2 linked regions of the Gottschalkia purinilytica genome follow. The protein of the gene in region 1 binds, or shares a complex with, the protein of each later gene. Links are inferred from orthologs where the notes say so. Each region holds a gene or a part of one and is shown in the gene's direction. Other genes may lie near its edges.

Evidence for each region.
Region 2: the proteins of uvrB (region 1) and pcrA are in contact, whole or in part, in a crystal structure (PDB 7EGT), measured with the Thermus thermophilus proteins. The link is inferred for Gottschalkia purinilytica from one-to-one orthologs. Residues at the interface, in WP_096411307.1 of Thermus thermophilus: Glu23, Leu25, Arg26, Asp27, Gly28, Glu29, Arg30, Phe31, Arg55, Glu326, Asp327, Phe328, Glu379, Ser382, Gln383, His398, Gly400, Arg401; in WP_096412145.1 of Thermus thermophilus: His654, Arg656, Phe657, Gln666, Asp668, Glu669, Lys680, Arg681, Leu682, Ser683, Lys685, Tyr686, Ala687.

The regions. Positions count from the first base shown.
Region 1 is NZ_LGSS01000004.1:224,308-233,003, reverse strand. Bases 2,259-5,222 are described here. They hold uvrB (excinuclease ABC subunit UvrB), read left to right. Parts: upstream 2,259-2,734; coding sequence 2,735-4,711; downstream 4,712-5,222. Other genes in these bases: uvrA (excinuclease ABC subunit UvrA), read left to right, coding at 4,730-5,222; CLPU_RS05915 (putative periplasmic lipoprotein), read right to left, coding at 2,259-2,319. In the rest of the region: CLPU_RS05920 (PDZ domain-containing protein), read left to right, coding at 1-728; more of CLPU_RS05915, read right to left, coding at 742-2,258; more of uvrA, read left to right, coding at 5,223-7,552; CLPU_RS05900 (YcxB family protein), read left to right, coding at 7,777-8,307; CLPU_RS05895 (hypothetical protein), read right to left, coding at 8,591-8,696. UniProt on the Escherichia coli protein: The UvrABC repair system catalyzes the recognition and processing of DNA lesions. A damage recognition complex composed of 2 UvrA and 2 UvrB subunits scans DNA for abnormalities.
Region 2 is NZ_LGSS01000020.1:20,677-29,352, reverse strand. The notes cover bases 2,398-5,341. They hold pcrA (DNA helicase PcrA), read left to right. Parts: upstream 2,398-2,740; coding sequence 2,741-4,942; downstream 4,943-5,341. Other genes in these bases: ligA (NAD-dependent DNA ligase LigA), read left to right, coding at 4,959-5,341; CLPU_RS14655 (methyl-accepting chemotaxis protein), read left to right, coding at 2,398-2,495. Outside these bases: CLPU_RS14660 (sulfurtransferase), read left to right, coding at 1-687; more of CLPU_RS14655, read left to right, coding at 1,047-2,397; more of ligA, read left to right, coding at 5,342-6,971; Asp-tRNA(Asn)/Glu-tRNA(Gln) amidotransferase subunit GatC, read left to right, coding at 6,987-7,268; CLPU_RS14635 (GNAT family N-acetyltransferase), read left to right, coding at 7,423-7,965; Asp-tRNA(Asn)/Glu-tRNA(Gln) amidotransferase subunit GatA, read left to right, coding at 8,052-8,676. UniProt on the Escherichia coli protein: A helicase with DNA-dependent ATPase activity. Unwinds DNA duplexes with 3'-5' polarity. Translocates on single-stranded DNA with 3'-5' polarity. Initiates unwinding more efficiently from a nicked substrate than double-stranded DNA.

The DNA.
Region 1 (8,696 bases):
TGGCAAGATATTGGCCTATACCTATTACTATGCTTTTAGCTATATCTCAAGGAATAAATAATAACTTTGTTGATATGCCAAGCTGGTGGCCACTATTTGCTAAACAGGAAGTATCTAGCTATATTAATGAGATTTCATATGCTATAACAGGAGTTGTTGCAATTTTAGGATATGGAGATAATACTATAACAAAAGATTGTAAAACAAAGAAAAGAAAAATTTCAAAAGACTTATTTCTATTTAGTCTAAGTCTTATTTTATTGTCAATCATTGCCATAAAAATATATATTTTCAAATATATAGTAGTTTTATTTGCACCAATAGCTCATGAAATTATAATTAGAAAAAATAATAGAGAGGAATTAAATAAAGATCCTTTTTTCACTCCTACTACAAGAGGAGTAAGAGTTTTAGATATACTACCTAATAGTGTTGGAGAAAAATTAGGAATAAAATCAGGGAATGTTATAGTATCAATGAATGGTAAAAATATTAATAGCAAAGTAGATATAATTGAAATATTATCTCGTTTTCCAACTTCTATATTTATTAGCTATTATAATAACAATGGCAAGATAGTCAGTCAAATATATAAAAACTCTAAAAGAGGAGTGTCTGACTTAGGAATATTAATAGTTCCGCAGAACTCAAACATTGTATTTAAATTACAAGATAAAACTACAATTCAGAAGATATTTACCAAAATTAAAGGAAGCTTTAACATATAAGCTTCCTTTAATTTTAATCTTTTTTATGTAAGTTGTTGATGTTAATAGAATATATTGTTTCATTACCAGAATTTGATTCAGGTGGAGTTATACTAAAATATATCATATTATTATAAGGACTATAGTATATGTTGTTACTTATCCAATTAGATATAGGAGAAATAACATTATTTTTATAATTATATGTAAGTAACAGAAAGTTCATATTATCTTTGTTTTTTCCAATAAAATAAATGTCATCTTTGCTTTTAAAAGAATAGTTTATTATGTTTTGATTTGTTAATAAATCTTTATTATCTTCTTTTATATTATATAAATATATATTAGAGATATCTTTATTTTCTTTTATGTACATAACCTTATTTTTATCAATAAACTTTGCATTTGTTCCGTTATCAATTTTCAATGGTTTTTCATTTTCATTATAAATAAACACTTCTGATAAACTCTTATCTTCATTAAAAGTTGAAAATAAAATAGAATTATCTATTAAATCAAATGTTGATAGCTTTGTTTTACTAGAATAAATAATATTTTCTTTATTAGTATTAATATCATATGAAATAATAGATGAAAGATTATTTTTATCATTAACAATAGCATAAAGATCATTATTATGCCATTTTATATTACTAGTATTATTATGTTTTCCTGAAGATAACTCTTTGACATAAAGATTATTTAAATCTATGACAGATAGTGAAGTAATGTTATCTATACTTTCAATAACAGCTACTTTATTTAAGTTTAAATTAAGATTGGCTTTAACAATAGACTTATCGGTTAAAAATATCTTTTTCTTGATATTAGTTTCTGTATCATATATCCATAAAGTTTCCACAGCCTTTTTATTTATATATGATTTTTGAGCATATAATAAAAATCTATTTTCAGTAAAGTTTAGTATGTTTCCTTTATCTATTATGTTAGAGATATTATTTTCATTAGTATTTATAAGCTTTCCTGTGAAAGAATCAACTCTTGTACTAAAATTAACTATAGAACTATCTAAATCTTCTTTTTTAAACGCATTTAAAATTTGAATATCCCAATAATATCGATCTCTTTCTTTCGTAAGCGTAGTTTGCGGTATAGAGGTAGGAGATAAATTAAATTGATTGTATATTGTATCTAGAGATTGATTGATACTATGATTTAGATTTATTGTTTCATAATTAGACCTTACTATGTTGAAAGTTAAATCTTTAAGATTAGCATTTGGTATATTCTTCATATTTATTAGTATTTGAGGAACAACAATACTATCATTTTCTTTATCATTTATAATACTTGTATATATATTTACTTGGTTATTATATTCTGTTATTTTATCAACTTTAATATCAGAGCATTCTAAAATGCCCAAATTAGCTAAAATCAGTGAATCTGAAGAATCCTTAACAACTTCTACATTGGGTTCTGTTAGATTATATCCTTTAGAAAGAGTAGTTTTCTCTACTGTAAAATCAATATTATTTTCTATAGACTTATTTTCATTTTTACTATTACTTAACATATTAGTTAAAGTGTTTTTTTGGCTACAACCTGACAAAGTTAAAACGACAGAAAATACTAATAATGATTTTCTCACTGACGTCACCTCCACTTTCTATCATTATATACATTATTCAACAAAATAGATTAAATACCTTTTAAAAGTCTATTATAAGTATTTTAATATTTTATTGTATCACTCATATTGACTTATTCTGGAACAAAATATATAATTAATACGAACAAATGTTCAGAAATATTATTATTTTTAAAACTTGTACTATTTATAATTATGTTTGAGAGATTACTTAATAATATATTTTTATACTTTGATAATAGATAGATACTATATAGTTAACTTGTTATACAGAGGATATATTTAAAAAACTTTTTGTAATTTATGGATTTATATATCTATTTATAACGAATAAAAAAAGTATATGATATACTTTTAAAATATATACCAGAATTTTTATTGATAAATAAATGCACACATAAATAGAGGTGATAATTTGGATAAATTTAAAATAAAATCGGAGTTTAAACCAACTGGGGATCAACCTCAAGCTATAGAAAAATTAAGTAAAGGAATATTGCAAGGTGTAAAACAGCAAACATTATTAGGGGTTACTGGATCGGGAAAAACTTTTACAATGGCAAATATAATTGAAAAAGTTCAGAAGCCTACAATAATAATTGCACATAATAAGACTTTAGCTGCACAGCTTGCTAGTGAGTTTAAGGAGTTTTTTCCAGATAACGCAGTAGAATATTTTGTGAGTTATTATGATTACTATCAACCAGAAGCATATGTTCCACATACAGATACTTATATAGAAAAAGATGCATCTATAAATGATGAAATAGATAAATTAAGACACTCTGCGACTGCTGGATTGTTTGATAGAAAAGATGTAATAATAGTCGCTAGTGTTTCATGTATATATGGACTTGGTGACCCTATTGACTATGAAAATCTAGTAGTATCACTAAGACCAGGTATGACTAAAGATAGAGAAGAAGTCATTAGGAAGCTTATAGATATTCAATACGAAAGAAATGACATAAATTTTGTGAGGGGAACTTTTAGAGTAAGAGGCGATGTTATAGAGATATTCCCAGCTTCCTCTAATGAAAATGCTATAAGAGTTGAGTTTTTTGGAGATGAAATAGATAGAATAACAGAAGTTAATGCACTTACTGGAGAAATAATAGGCCTTAGAAGCCATATATCTATATTTCCTGCTTCTCACTTTGCTACATCCCAAGATAAAGTTGAGAGAGCTATAAAGACTATAGAAATAGAATTAGAAGAGAGATTAAAAGAGTTAGAAAGTGAAGATAAGCTTCTTGAAGCTCAAAGACTAAAACAACGAACTATGTATGATATAGAAATGCTTAGGGAAATGGGATTTTGTCAAGGAATAGAAAACTATTCAAGACATATAAGTGGAAGACCCGCAGGAAGTAAGCCATATACATTATTAGATTACTTCCCAGAAGATTATCTTATGATTATAGATGAATCACATGTTACTATACCTCAAGTAAGGGGTATGTATGCAGGTGACCGTTCTAGAAAAATGACATTAGTAGATTATGGATTTAGATTACCATCGGCTTTAGACAATAGACCATTAAAGTTTGATGAATTTGAGGATCATATTAATCAAATATTGTATGTGAGTGCTACACCAGGACCTTATGAATTAGAACATTCTCAAGAAATAGTAGAACAAATTATTAGACCTACTGGACTATTAGATCCAGAAATAGAGGTAAGACCAACTAAAAATCAAATCGATAATTTAATTAAAGAGATAAATATTAGAACAGAAAGAAATGAGAGAGTGCTTATAACAACTCTTACTAAGAAAATGTCAGAAGATCTTACTAACTATTTTAAAGAAATAGGTATTAAAGTTAAATATCTTCACTCAGATATTAAGACCATAGAGCGTATGGAAATAATAAGAGATTTGAGATTAGGAAAGTTTGATGTGTTGATTGGAATCAACCTTTTAAGAGAAGGACTAGATATACCAGAAGTATCTTTAGTAGCAATATTAGATGCTGATAAAGAAGGATTTTTAAGATCTGAAACATCTATGATACAAACAATAGGTAGAGCTGCTAGAAATGCCGAAGGTAAGGTTATAATGTATGCTGATAAAATTACAAATTCAATGAGAAATGCTATAAATGAAACAAACAGAAGGAGGAAAATTCAAACTGAATATAATGAAGAACATGGAATAGTTCCTAAAACTATAGAAAAAGGAATTAGAGATGTTATAGAAGCAACTAAAGTAGCTGAAGAGTCAGAAAAATATGGAGTAGATACTTCTCAAAATATTTCAGTAGAAGACATTAATGATGCTATAGCCAAGCTTGAAACAGAAATGATGGAAGCTGCTGAAAGCTTACAGTTTGAAAGAGCAGCAGAACTTAGAGATAAAATAGAAGAATTAAAGAAAATGACTAACTAAATTAATGAGGTGACTTAGATGGCTAAAGACAAGATTATAGTAAAGGGAGCACAAGAACATAATTTAAAAAATGTTGACTTAGAGATACCTAGAGATAAATTTATAGTATTTACGGGTTTAAGTGGTTCAGGAAAGTCTTCCTTAGCTTTTGATACTATATATGCAGAAGGTCAAAGAAGATATGTTGAAAGTCTTTCATCATATGCTAGACAATTTTTAGGACAAATGGAAAAGCCAGATGTTGAATATATTGAGGGACTTTCACCTGCTATATCGATAGATCAAAAAACTACAAATAGAAATCCAAGATCTACAGTAGGTACAGTAACTGAGATTTACGATTACTTAAGACTTTTATTTGCAAGAATAGGGACACCTTATTGTTATAAATGTGGGAAAGAAATTGTTTCTCAAACTATAGATCAGATGGTAGATCAAATATTAGAACTTGAAGAAAGAACAAAGATTCAGCTTTTAGCTCCTATTGTAAGAGGAAAAAAAGGAGAACATCAAAAAATATTAGAAAATATACGTAAAGAAGGATTTGTCAGAGTTAGAATAGATGGGGAAACTAAAGATCTAGGAGAAGAAATAAAATTAGATAAAAATAAAAAACATTCTATAGAAGTTGTAGTAGATAGAATAATAGTAAAAGAAGGAATAGAACAAAGACTTACAGATTCATTAGAAACAGTATTAAAGCTTAGTGATGGATTAGCTATAGTAGATGTTATAGGCGAAAGAGAGCTTTTATTTAGCCAAAAGTTTTCATGTCCAGATTGTGGGATAGGAATAGATGAAATTTCACCTAGAATGTTTTCTTTTAACAGTCCTTTTGGAATGTGTAATACTTGTAATGGATTAGGTAGCCATATGAAAGTAGACCCAGAATTGGTTATACCAAACCAAAATTTATCTATAAACCAAGGAGCTATTGCGCCTTTTTCAAATACTTCTGATGAAACATATTATTTTCAAATGTTTAAATCAATAGCTGAGTATCATAATGTAAGCTTAGATACACCTTTAAAAGATGCTCCAAAAGAATTTATAGATGAAATACTATATGGGACAGGAGAAAGAAAAGTTAAATTTGAATTTGATAGTAGATTTAGTGGATGGAAAACTTATGAAGGGACTTTTGAAGGTGTAGTACCTAATTTAGAAAGAAGATATGGAGAGACTTCTTCTGAATATATGAAGGAAAAGATAGAAAGCTTTATGAGTATAAAAGACTGTCCTAAATGTGGTGGTTCAAGATTAAAGCCAGAGATCTTAGCTATAAAAATAAATGAATTAAATATAACTGATTTTACAAAATTATCGGTAAGACAAGCATTAGATTTTATAGACAATCTAAAACTTTCAGAAAAAGAAGAAATTATAGCAAATCAAATATTAAAAGAAATAAGAGAAAGACTTAAGTTTTTAGTAGATGTTGGATTAGATTATCTTACACTTTCAAGAAATGCAGGAACTCTTTCAGGAGGAGAATCTCAAAGAATTAGACTTGCAACACAAATAGGGTCTAGTTTAGTAGGGGTATTATATGTATTAGATGAGCCAAGTATAGGACTTCATCAAAGAGATAACGACAGACTTTTAAAAACCTTAAGAAATCTTACAGATTTGGGAAATACGCTTATAGTAGTTGAACATGATGAAGATACAATGTATTGTGCTGATCACATTGTAGATATTGGACCAGGTGCAGGAGTACACGGAGGGCATATAATAGCTCAAGGTACTGTAGAGGAAATTAAGAAATGTGAGGAATCTATAACAGGACAATATCTAAGTGGAAGGAAAAAAATAGAGGTACCTTTAGAAAGAAGAAAACCTAATGGAAATTGGATAGAAGTTGTAGGTGCTAGTGAAAATAATCTAAAAAATGTTAATGTAAAAATTCCACTAGGTGTATTTACATCTATAACAGGAGTTTCGGGTTCAGGAAAGAGTACGCTAATAAATGAAATACTATACAAAGGATTAGCTCAAAAGCTTCATAGGCTAAAACAGAAACCAGGAAAGCATAAAACTATAAAAGGTATAGATAACATAGACAAAATAATAGAAATAGATCAATCACCTATAGGTAGAACACCTAGATCAAATCCTGCAACATATACAGGTGTTTTTGACCAGATAAGAGATGTATTTTCAATGACACCAGAAGCTAAATCTAGAGGTTATCAAAAAGGAAGATTTAGTTTTAATGTAAAAGGTGGAAGGTGTGAAGCTTGTAAAGGTGATGGAATCATAAAAATAGAAATGCACTTTTTACCAGATGTATATGTACCTTGTGAAGTATGTAAGGGAAAAAGGTATAATAGAGAGACACTACAAGTAAAATATAAAGGGAAGACAATATCTGAAATTTTAGATATGACTGTAGAGGAATCATTAGAATTTTTCGATAATATTCCAAGTATAAAAAGAAAAATAGAGACTATGAATGAAGTAGGACTAGGATATATAAAATTAGGTCAGCCATCTACTCAATTATCAGGGGGAGAAGCTCAAAGAATAAAACTTGCTACAGAGTTAAGTAAAAGAAGTACAGGAAAAACTTTATATATACTAGATGAACCAACAACAGGACTTCATACAGCAGATGTTCATAAGCTTATAAAAGTATTAAATAAGCTAGTAGATGCTGGAAATGCAGTAGTAGTTATAGAACATAACTTAGATGTAATAAAGATATCTGACTATATAATAGATTTAGGACCAGAAGGTGGAGATAAAGGTGGAACTATAGTAGCTCAAGGAACACCAGAAGAAGTATGTAAAGTACCTGAGTCTTATACAGGACATTTTTTAAGTAAGGTACTGTCTTAAATATTTAAAATCATATTATATAAAGATTATTGATAATAGAGTGATTAATAAAATGTCATTAAAAAGATAAATGACTTTTATTAATCCTCTATAAAAATAATATATCAATTAAAAGAGCTTTAAGACAAGATTTAATAATAGGAAATACCTAAAATAAGTTTTAGATATTTTTTATTAAAATTAATGATCTAAGAATATAATCAAGAATTATTAAGGAGAACAATATGCAGCTTAATTATATTATTGAAAAACAAGACCACATAGATTTCAATATGTTTCACATTAAACATTCTAGAACAATGAGAAGATCTTTAATAATACAGAAATACTTATTTCCTATAATATTTTTATTAATACCTTATCCTTTTTCTTTATCCAGTGGAATACCCATATGGTATTGGTTGTGTTGGTTTATACCTGCATCTATATTATGGATAGCTCTGTATGAAAAATATGCTAAGTGGATGGTAGCGAGAAGAATATCTAAAATGCTTAATGAAGGAAAGAATAGTGCCGTACCTTTAAGTGTAACTTTAGAGATAACGGAAGATTATATTATTGAAAAAAGCGATAAAGGAGAAGCTAAGATTAATCTAAAAGAAATAGAGTCGATAGAATTAGATAAAAAACATATTTACATATATATTAGCGCCGTTTCAGCAGTAATTGTTCCTAATTCAGCATTTAAAGATGAAACTGAAAAAGAAGAATTTGTAAAGAAAATAAAGCTACTTTATGAAAAGACCCTATCATAAAAATGTATAATGTGATTTAAATATAAAGATTTTTAATAAATGATAAGAGCAAGTCAGAGATGAAATATTTTTGTGTAGTAATACATTTGAAAAGAGTATTGTAGACGGAATCTTATATAGAAAAAGTAATGATTTGGATTTGAAAGTCATAAGAAAGAGATATGAACGGTATAAGAGATAAGTTATTATAGTTTTTAAAGTAGCCATAATAAAACTAATATTATAGGCTACTTTATTTTTCAACTAATATATAAGCTATAATTTATAAATAATTATTAATAAGTTATTTTTTAAATTTCTTTTTAGGGATATTATGCTTGTTCATGATTCCAAGTATTTTTCTTTTTATATCTTCATTTATCTTAACGTTTATTTTTCCCATACTATCT
Region 2 (8,676 bases), on another replicon or contig:
ATACCGGGAGCAGTTAAAATCAAAAGAGATGATATTATGACAGAAGTAAATGGTGTCTCTAAAATGATGGTTAATAGAGAAAAAATAGAAGAAGTTTTAAGTAAAGCAGGAATTAAAAATGATGATACTGTAGTTATTTATGATGCTGATAACGGATTATGGGCTTCACGTTTATGGTGGACTATGAAAGTATATGGCCATGAAAATGTAAAAATATTAGAGGGTGGAGTAGATGCTTGGAAAAAAGCAGGATTTGAAACAAAAGCTTTATCTGATGAAAAAGAAGCAACACAATATAAAGCACAAGAACCTAACAAAGATTATGTTGCTGATTTAGATTTTATTAAGAAAAATTCAGATAATAAAAATGTAATACCTTTAGATTCACGTTCGGAGAAAGAAGTTAAGGATGGATCTATTCCAAAATCAGTATGGATAGAATGGACACAAGTATTAAATGAAGATGGTACATTTAAAAGTGCGGAAGAACTTGAAAAACTATATGGGGAAAAAGGAATAACAAAAGATAAAGAAGCTATATTACCTTTCTGTCAATCTGGAGTGAAATCGGCACATACAGTTTTCGTATTAAGAGAATTATTGGGATATGAAAATGTTAAAAATTATGATGGGTCTTGGGCAGAATATGAAAAATCAGGGTTAGAGGTTTCGAAACCATTGGATTAATAATATGAAACTTAATTAATAATATAAAAAAACATAATTATGATATAAAAAATAATGGCTAATCAACCGATTAATTGACTAGCCATTATTTTTTGTAACTTTTATAAAAGATATATAGATAATTAAAAGAAAAATAAAACTATTTATAGTTGATCTATACAAAAAAAATAGTTAAACATAGCTAAATGAGGGAATATAATTTATTAGTAAAAAAATATGCGAAATATGTAAAAAAACATAATATAATGATAAAATATGTTAAAATAACTTATATATTATATTGAAAAACTTGAGTAAACTAAATTATTAGAGATTATAAAATTTCTTAAATACGTAGAGATATAAGGAGAATGATAAAAATGATTCTAAGTAAAAGAAAGTATGAAGAGATTATAGATGACATGTTAAAAGATAAATTAGAGGATTCTAATAGAATTGATACAAAAGATAGAATAGTAAGAAAATTAATAGATTTATCACATAAATTTTATGGAAATAAAGAAGAGATAGAGTATATTATTCACAGTATATTAGATATAGCCATAGATATTAGTACTTTTGACGTAAAGTTAGAACATTACTCAAGTGAAATAAATGACGGTGTTTCAAATATAAGTAATATATCTGATGGATTAGCATCAGTTTTTGAAGAAATATCTGCAAATATGGCCGAACTTGAAAATAATTCTATAGAGGTTTCAGATTCTTTATCTGTTATGAATGATAAAACTAAAGAGATGAGTAATAATGTGACATCAAGTAAAGAAATGGCGGAGGTTATAGGAGAGAGTATTGAATATGTAACAAATATATCACATACTATGTATGATAATGTTTCAAGTTTGATCAATATAACTAAGAATGTAAAAAAAACAATGGAAGATATAGATTCTATATCAGAACAAATAAATATACTAGCATTAAATGCTTCTATAGAGGCAGCAAGAGCAGGTGAGCATGGTAAGGGATTTAATGTTGTAGCTGAAGAAGTGAGGAAGCTTTCAGCAGATACAAAAAAACTATTAGAAGGTCTTAGTATACATATAGAAGATATAAATATAGCCTCTGAGAATAGTTCTAAGAGTGTTTCAGAATCAGTAGATGAAATAGAATCAGTTAAAGCTCAATTAGATGAGCTCATATACATATTTAATAAAAATAATGAACTAATAAGTGAAACTGTAGATGGAATTAATGCTATATCTAATACAAGTCAAGAACTTAGCTCTGCTACGGAGGAAATAAGTAGTGCAATGGGAGATACAACTAATATAATAGAAAAAATGAACAATACTTCAACTGAGTTAACAGATGTATCTAATAAAATTAAAGAGATATCTAGTGGAATTAAAGATATAGAAAATAAGGTATCTAGTGTAGCTAAAGTTGGTGGAAAGCTTAGTAATCAAGATAAGTATAGAATTTCCAATGATGACTTTATCAAAAATGTGGAATCTGCTATAACTGCCCACAAGAATTGGGTTCTGACTTTAGAATCTATGGTAAATGAAGTGAAAGTTCTACCTATCCAGACAGATGGACATAGATGTGCTTTTGGACATTTTTATCACTCTGTTAGTCCTAAAAATCCCCAAATTTTAGAAATATGGTCTGAAGTTGATTCTTATCATGAAGACTTGCATAATATAGGAGAAGTAGTTATTAATTTAATAAAGAGAGAAAATATTAAGGAAGCTTACTCTCAAGTAGAAAAGGCTAAAGAGTTATCTAAAACTATAATAACTATGTTTGATGAAATGATAAATATAACAAAAGATTTATTAGAAAAAGGAGAATATGTGTTTTAATAGAATAATTATAATTAAAGTAATGAGTCTCTTAATATTAAAAGAGGCTCATTTTTAATTAGGTTTATAATTGGTGAACTACTCACATTTACAGAAGTTAGAAACTTCTTATATAGGGCTGTTAAATATAAGAATAAAATATGATATAGTTACACTACTAATATCATTGACTAATCATCTTTAATAAGGAGATACTTTCTTATATAATAGTATAAGTAGACAATGAGAAGAAAGGGGAAAATAAAATGAGCTTTCTTACAGGAATGAACGAAAGACAAAAAGAAGCTGTTCTTGCTACGGAAGGACCAATACTCGTATTAGCTGGTGCTGGAAGTGGAAAGACAAGAGTACTTACTTATAGAATAGCATATTTAATCGAGGAAAAAGGAGTAAGTCCTTATAATATATTAGCACTTACATTTACAAATAAAGCTGCAAGTGAAATGAAAGAAAGGATATCCAGACTTATAGTAGACGGAGTAGACGATATATGGACAGGAACTTTTCACTCTATATGTGTAAGAATACTTAGAAGAAATATAGAGAAGATCGGATACAATAGAAGTTTTGTTATATTTGATACTAGTGATCAAAAGACTCTTATAAAAGATTGTTTAAAAGAAAAAGACATGAACGAAAAACTATTTGATCCTAATTCAATGTTAAACTTTATAGGATCTCAAAAGGACAAGTTGATATCACCAGATAAATATATAAATGATAACTATAGCGACTTTAGAGAAAGACAAAAAGGAGAGCTATATGAATTATATCAAAATAAGTTAAAAGAAAATAATGCATTAGACTTTGATGACTTAATAAATAAAACTATAGAGCTCTTTAGACAAAATCCTGATGTACTAGAATACTATCAAAATAAATTCAAATATGTATTAGTAGATGAATATCAAGATACAAATAGAGCACAATATATGTTGATAAAATTATTGGCTAAACAACATGAGAATATATGCGTGGTTGGTGATTTTGACCAGTCAATTTACAAATGGAGAGGAGCTGACATAAGGAATATATTGGACTTTGAAGAAGAATATCCTAATGCTAAAGTTATAAAACTAGAACAAAATTATCGCTCTACAAAAACTATACTTGATGCAGCAAACTCTGTTATAGAAAATAATTTAGAGAGAAAAGATAAGATTTTATGGACTGAAAATGAAGAAGGAGACAAAATAAAAATATATAATGGGGATAACGAACACGACGAAGCTTACTTTATAGTTAATAAAATAAAAAGTATCTGTGAGGAAGATGAAAAAAGCTTATCGGATTTTGCCTTACTTTACAGAACTAATGCCCAGTCTCGTGTACTAGAGGAAGCATTAATAAAAGGGAATATACCATATAAAATTGTAGGAGGATTAAAGTTCTACGATAGAAAAGAAATAAAAGATATTATAGCTTACTTAAGAGTTATTCAAAATCCAGTAGATAATATAAGTTTAAAAAGAATAATAAATGTTCCTAAAAGAGGAATAGGAAAAACGACTTTAGATAAGGTAGAGGATTATAGTATTAAGAAAGGTGAAAGTATATATAGTATAATGCTGGATGCAGAAGAAATACCTGGGCTTTCACAAAGAGCAATAACTAACTTAAAAAGCTTTGTTTCTCTTATAGGAAAATTTATAGCTATGAAAGAAATATTAGGAGTAAAAGACTTAATCGAGAACATATTAGATTCTATTGGATATATAAAAGAGCTTGAAGAAGAGAATACAGTGGAAGCCAGAAGTAGAATAGAAAACTTAGAAGAGTTTCTATCTGTTGCTATAGATTATGAAGCTAATAATGAAGAAAGTAATTTGGAAGATTTTCTTGCTAATATATCATTACTTTCAGACATAGATAGAGTGGACACAGAAAACGGTGAAGCAGTAACTTTAATGACCTTACACAGCGCTAAAGGTCTTGAATTTCCTGTAGTATTTATGACTGGAATGGAAGAAGGACTTTTTCCATCAGCACGAGGATTTACAGATGATGATGAGTTAGAAGAAGAAAGAAGACTTTGTTATGTAGGAATAACAAGAGCCAAAGAAATACTATATATGACATATTCAAGTATACGTATGTTGTATGGTAAAACAAATTATAATGCAGTTTCAAGGTTTATAGGCGAAGTACCGGAAAGTTTGATCGATGGTTGCAATGAAAAGAAAAAATTAAATACTGCAACTCAAAATTCAAGTACAAGTAGTAAATATTTTAAAGGATATACATTTGAGAATACTAAAAAAGAACCTAATCTGAATTCAGATAGTGAGAATATAAAGGCAGGAGCGAAAGTAAGCCATAAGTCTTGGGGAATAGGAACGGTTGTTCAAGTAAAAGGACAAGGAGAAAATACAGAGATAACAGTAACTTTTCCAAGTCAAGGTATAAAGAAACTTATGCTTGCCTATGCACCTATAGAAGTAGTATAAATTTGGAGGTGCTAATATGGATGATAATAAATTGTCTAGAATGAAAGAACTAATAGATATAATAAATGACCTAAACTACTACTACTATACATTAGACAGTCCTAAGGTTAGTGATAAAGAATATGACGCTATTTATGATGAATTAGTAGCACTCGAGAAAGAAACAAATACTGTGCTTTCTAACTCACCTACACAAAGAGTAGGTGGGGAAGTATTAGATAAGTTCGAAAAACATAGACATTTAGGAAAACTACTGAGCTTGGATAAAAGCCAAAATGTAGAAGAACTTAGAAGTTGGGATCAAAGAGTTAAAAAGCTTATAAACCAGTATAATGCAGCAAATGAACAGAAGCTTCCATATCCTACGTATGTTGTTGAACTAAAATTCGATGGTCTTACAATAAACCTTACTTATCAAGATGGAAAACTAGTACAAGGTTCAACTAGAGGTAATGGAATAATAGGAGAAGGCATACTTCCACAGATAAAAACAATAAAAACTGTTCCTTTAACTATACCTTTTAAAGATGGCACATTTGAGGTTCAAGGAGAGGGTCTCATGCCTTTATCGGCACTAGAAGAGTATAATAAAAAGGCAAAAGAACCTTTGAAGAATGCTAGAAATGGAGCGGCAGGGGCTTTAAGAAACTTGGATCCAAAGTTAACAGCAGAAAGAAACCTTATAGCTTACTTTTATAATATAGGATTTTCTGATACATTAACATTTGAAACTCATCTAGATATGATAGAGTTCATAAAGGAAAATAGACTTCCTGTAAACGACTATCTTAAAGTATATAATGATATAGAAGAAGTAATAGAAGAAGTAGGTAGAGTGAATGAAGAAAGAAAAAATTTAGATGTGTTAACAGATGGATTAGTTATAAAAATAAATGATATTAGAACGAGAGAAGTTTTAGGATATACTCAGAAGTTTCCTAGATGGGCTATGGCATATAAATTTGAGGCAGAAGAAGTTACTACAAAGCTACTAGAAGTGGAATGGAATGTAGGAAGAACGGGAAAAGTAACTCCAATAGCACATCTAGAGCCTATTGATATAGGAGGAGTAACTGTAAAAAGGGCTACTTTAAATAACTGGGATGATATACAGAGAAAAAGAGTAAAAAAAGGATGCAAGGTTTGGATAAGAAGGTCAAATGATGTTATACCAGAAATAATGGGAGCAGTTGAAGATGATGAAGTACATGAGGAAATAGATAAGCCAGAATACTGTCCTGCATGTAATAGTGAATTGAAACATGAAGGTGTACATATGTTTTGCTTAAATTCACTATCTTGTAAGCCACAGTTAGTATCAAGACTAGTTCATTTTGCAAGTAGAGATGCTATGAATATAGAAGGATTTAGTGAAAAAACAGCAGGACAGTTATTTGAAAAATTAGATTTAAAGGATATATCTCAAATATATGAGCTTAAATTTGATGATTTAGTTGAATTAGAGAGATTCGGAAAGAAAAAGACAGAGAATCTATTAAATGCTATAGAAAAAAGTAAAAATTGTGATTTAGATGCGTTTATATATGCACTTGGTATACCTAATGTAGGAAGAAAAACAGCTACAGAGCTTGCTAATACTTTCAAGTCACTAGAAAATATAATGAACGCAACATATGATGAATTAATTTCTGTACCAGATATAGGAGGAATAGTTGCTAATAGTATAATAGAGTTTTTCCATGATGACAAAATAGTAGAAAGTATAAATAAGCTATTATCTGAAGGAATAACTTTAGAATATGAAGAGCATGAAGTAAAAGAAGATAGTATATTCAGTGGAAAAACTGTAGTTGTTACTGGCACTTTAGAAGACTTTAGTAGGACTGAGGCAAAAGAAATAGTAGAAAAACTTGGTGGTAAAGTGACAGGTAGTGTAAGTAAAAAAACAGACTTTGTGGTAGTTGGAGAAAATCCAGGATCAAAGGCCGACAAAGCTAGTGAACTTGGAATTTCTATTATAAATAGTGATGAATTTAAGAAAATAGTTGAAGATTCAAAGCTTATGTAATATGGAGGGAATATAATGACTATTACAGAGGAAGAAATCGAGAAAGTTATAAAACTATCAAAATTAGAAATAAAAGGTAAGGAAAAAGAGAAATTCATAAAAGATATAGAAATATTACTAAACTATGTAGAAAAGATTGAAGAAATGAATACGACAAATATAGAGCCTACTTACTATATTCATTCACAAATGAATGTAACAAGAGAAGATGTCTTAAAAGAAAGTATGGATAAAAATAAGGCTTTAATGAATGCAAAAGATACTCTTGACGATTATTTTAAAATTTCTACAAAATAAATTGACAATAAGTATCAGCATATTTCCTGGGTAATCGAAAAAATATTAGGATAATTTTATGCACCAAGTAGAATAATAACTCTTCTTGGTGCAAATTTGTATATGATTAACTTAGTAAGAAATTCATATTTCTCGTTATTTAGGGGGAATTAAAATGATAAAGCTTCAGTACTTAGAAGAAAAAGACTTTAGAAAAATAGTTGAATGGAATGGAAATAAGACGTCAGATTATTTATTGCAATGGGCTGGGCCTGTGTATACATATCCTTTAACTGAAGATCAAATCCGAGAATATTTTTATAATAAAGTTAAAAAAGAAAATTCTGATATATTCGTTTATAAAATAATATTAGCTGATACAAATGAAACTATTGGAACTGTTGAGTTATGCATAGAAGATAAGGTCAATATGGTTGGGAAAATAGGAAGATTTTTAATAGGAGAAGAAAATGTAAGAGGTAGAGGAATAGGGAAACTAGTATTAGAAGAATTATTAAGGATTGGATTTACAAAGTTTAAACTAGAGAAGATAATCCTTAAAGTATTTGATTTTAACTCTGGTGCTATTAAGTGTTACGAGGGTGTTGGATTTGTAAAAGAAAATCTTATTAAAAATGCGAGGAAGGTTGAAAACGGTTATTGGAATTTGTATGAAATGTCTATATCTAAGTACAACTGGAAAAATAGAAATAAATAAATTACTTAACTATATGAAGTACGTAGGAAAATTATTAATAAGTTAATATATTGCTTCATATTTGAAGTATTGAAAGGATGATACAAGTGGATCTAACTCATCTCACTATACATGATTTAATAGATTTATTAAGAAAAAAAGAGATAAATTCACAAGATATAGTGAAAAGCTATTTAAAAAGAATAAGTGAAACGGAATCTGATTTAAATTCTTTTATATCTGTATTTGAAGATTATGCAATAAAAAGGGCTAAACAAGTGGATGATACTATTATAAGAATGAAGACTATATCCGATTTAGCAGGAATTCCATGTTCTATAAAAGATAATATAATGGTAGAAGGATTTAAGACAACTTGTGCTTCAAAGATGATGAAAGATTTCATAGCACCATATGATGCTACCGTTTCTAAAAAATTAAAAGAAGATGGAGCAATCATAATAGGTAAGAATAATATGGATGAATTTGCTATGGGATCGTCTAATGAAACTTCTTATTTTAATTCTACTAAAAATCCTGTAGATAAATCTAGAGTTCCAGGAGGATCAAGTGGCGGATCAGCTGCTAGCGTGGCATCTAGACAAGTACTTTTTTCTATAGCTTCTTCTACGGGAGGCTCTGTAAGACAACCTGCTAGTTATTGTGGAGTAGTAGGACTTAAACCTACTTATGGATTAATTTCTAGATATGGACTAGTTTCTTTTGCCTCGT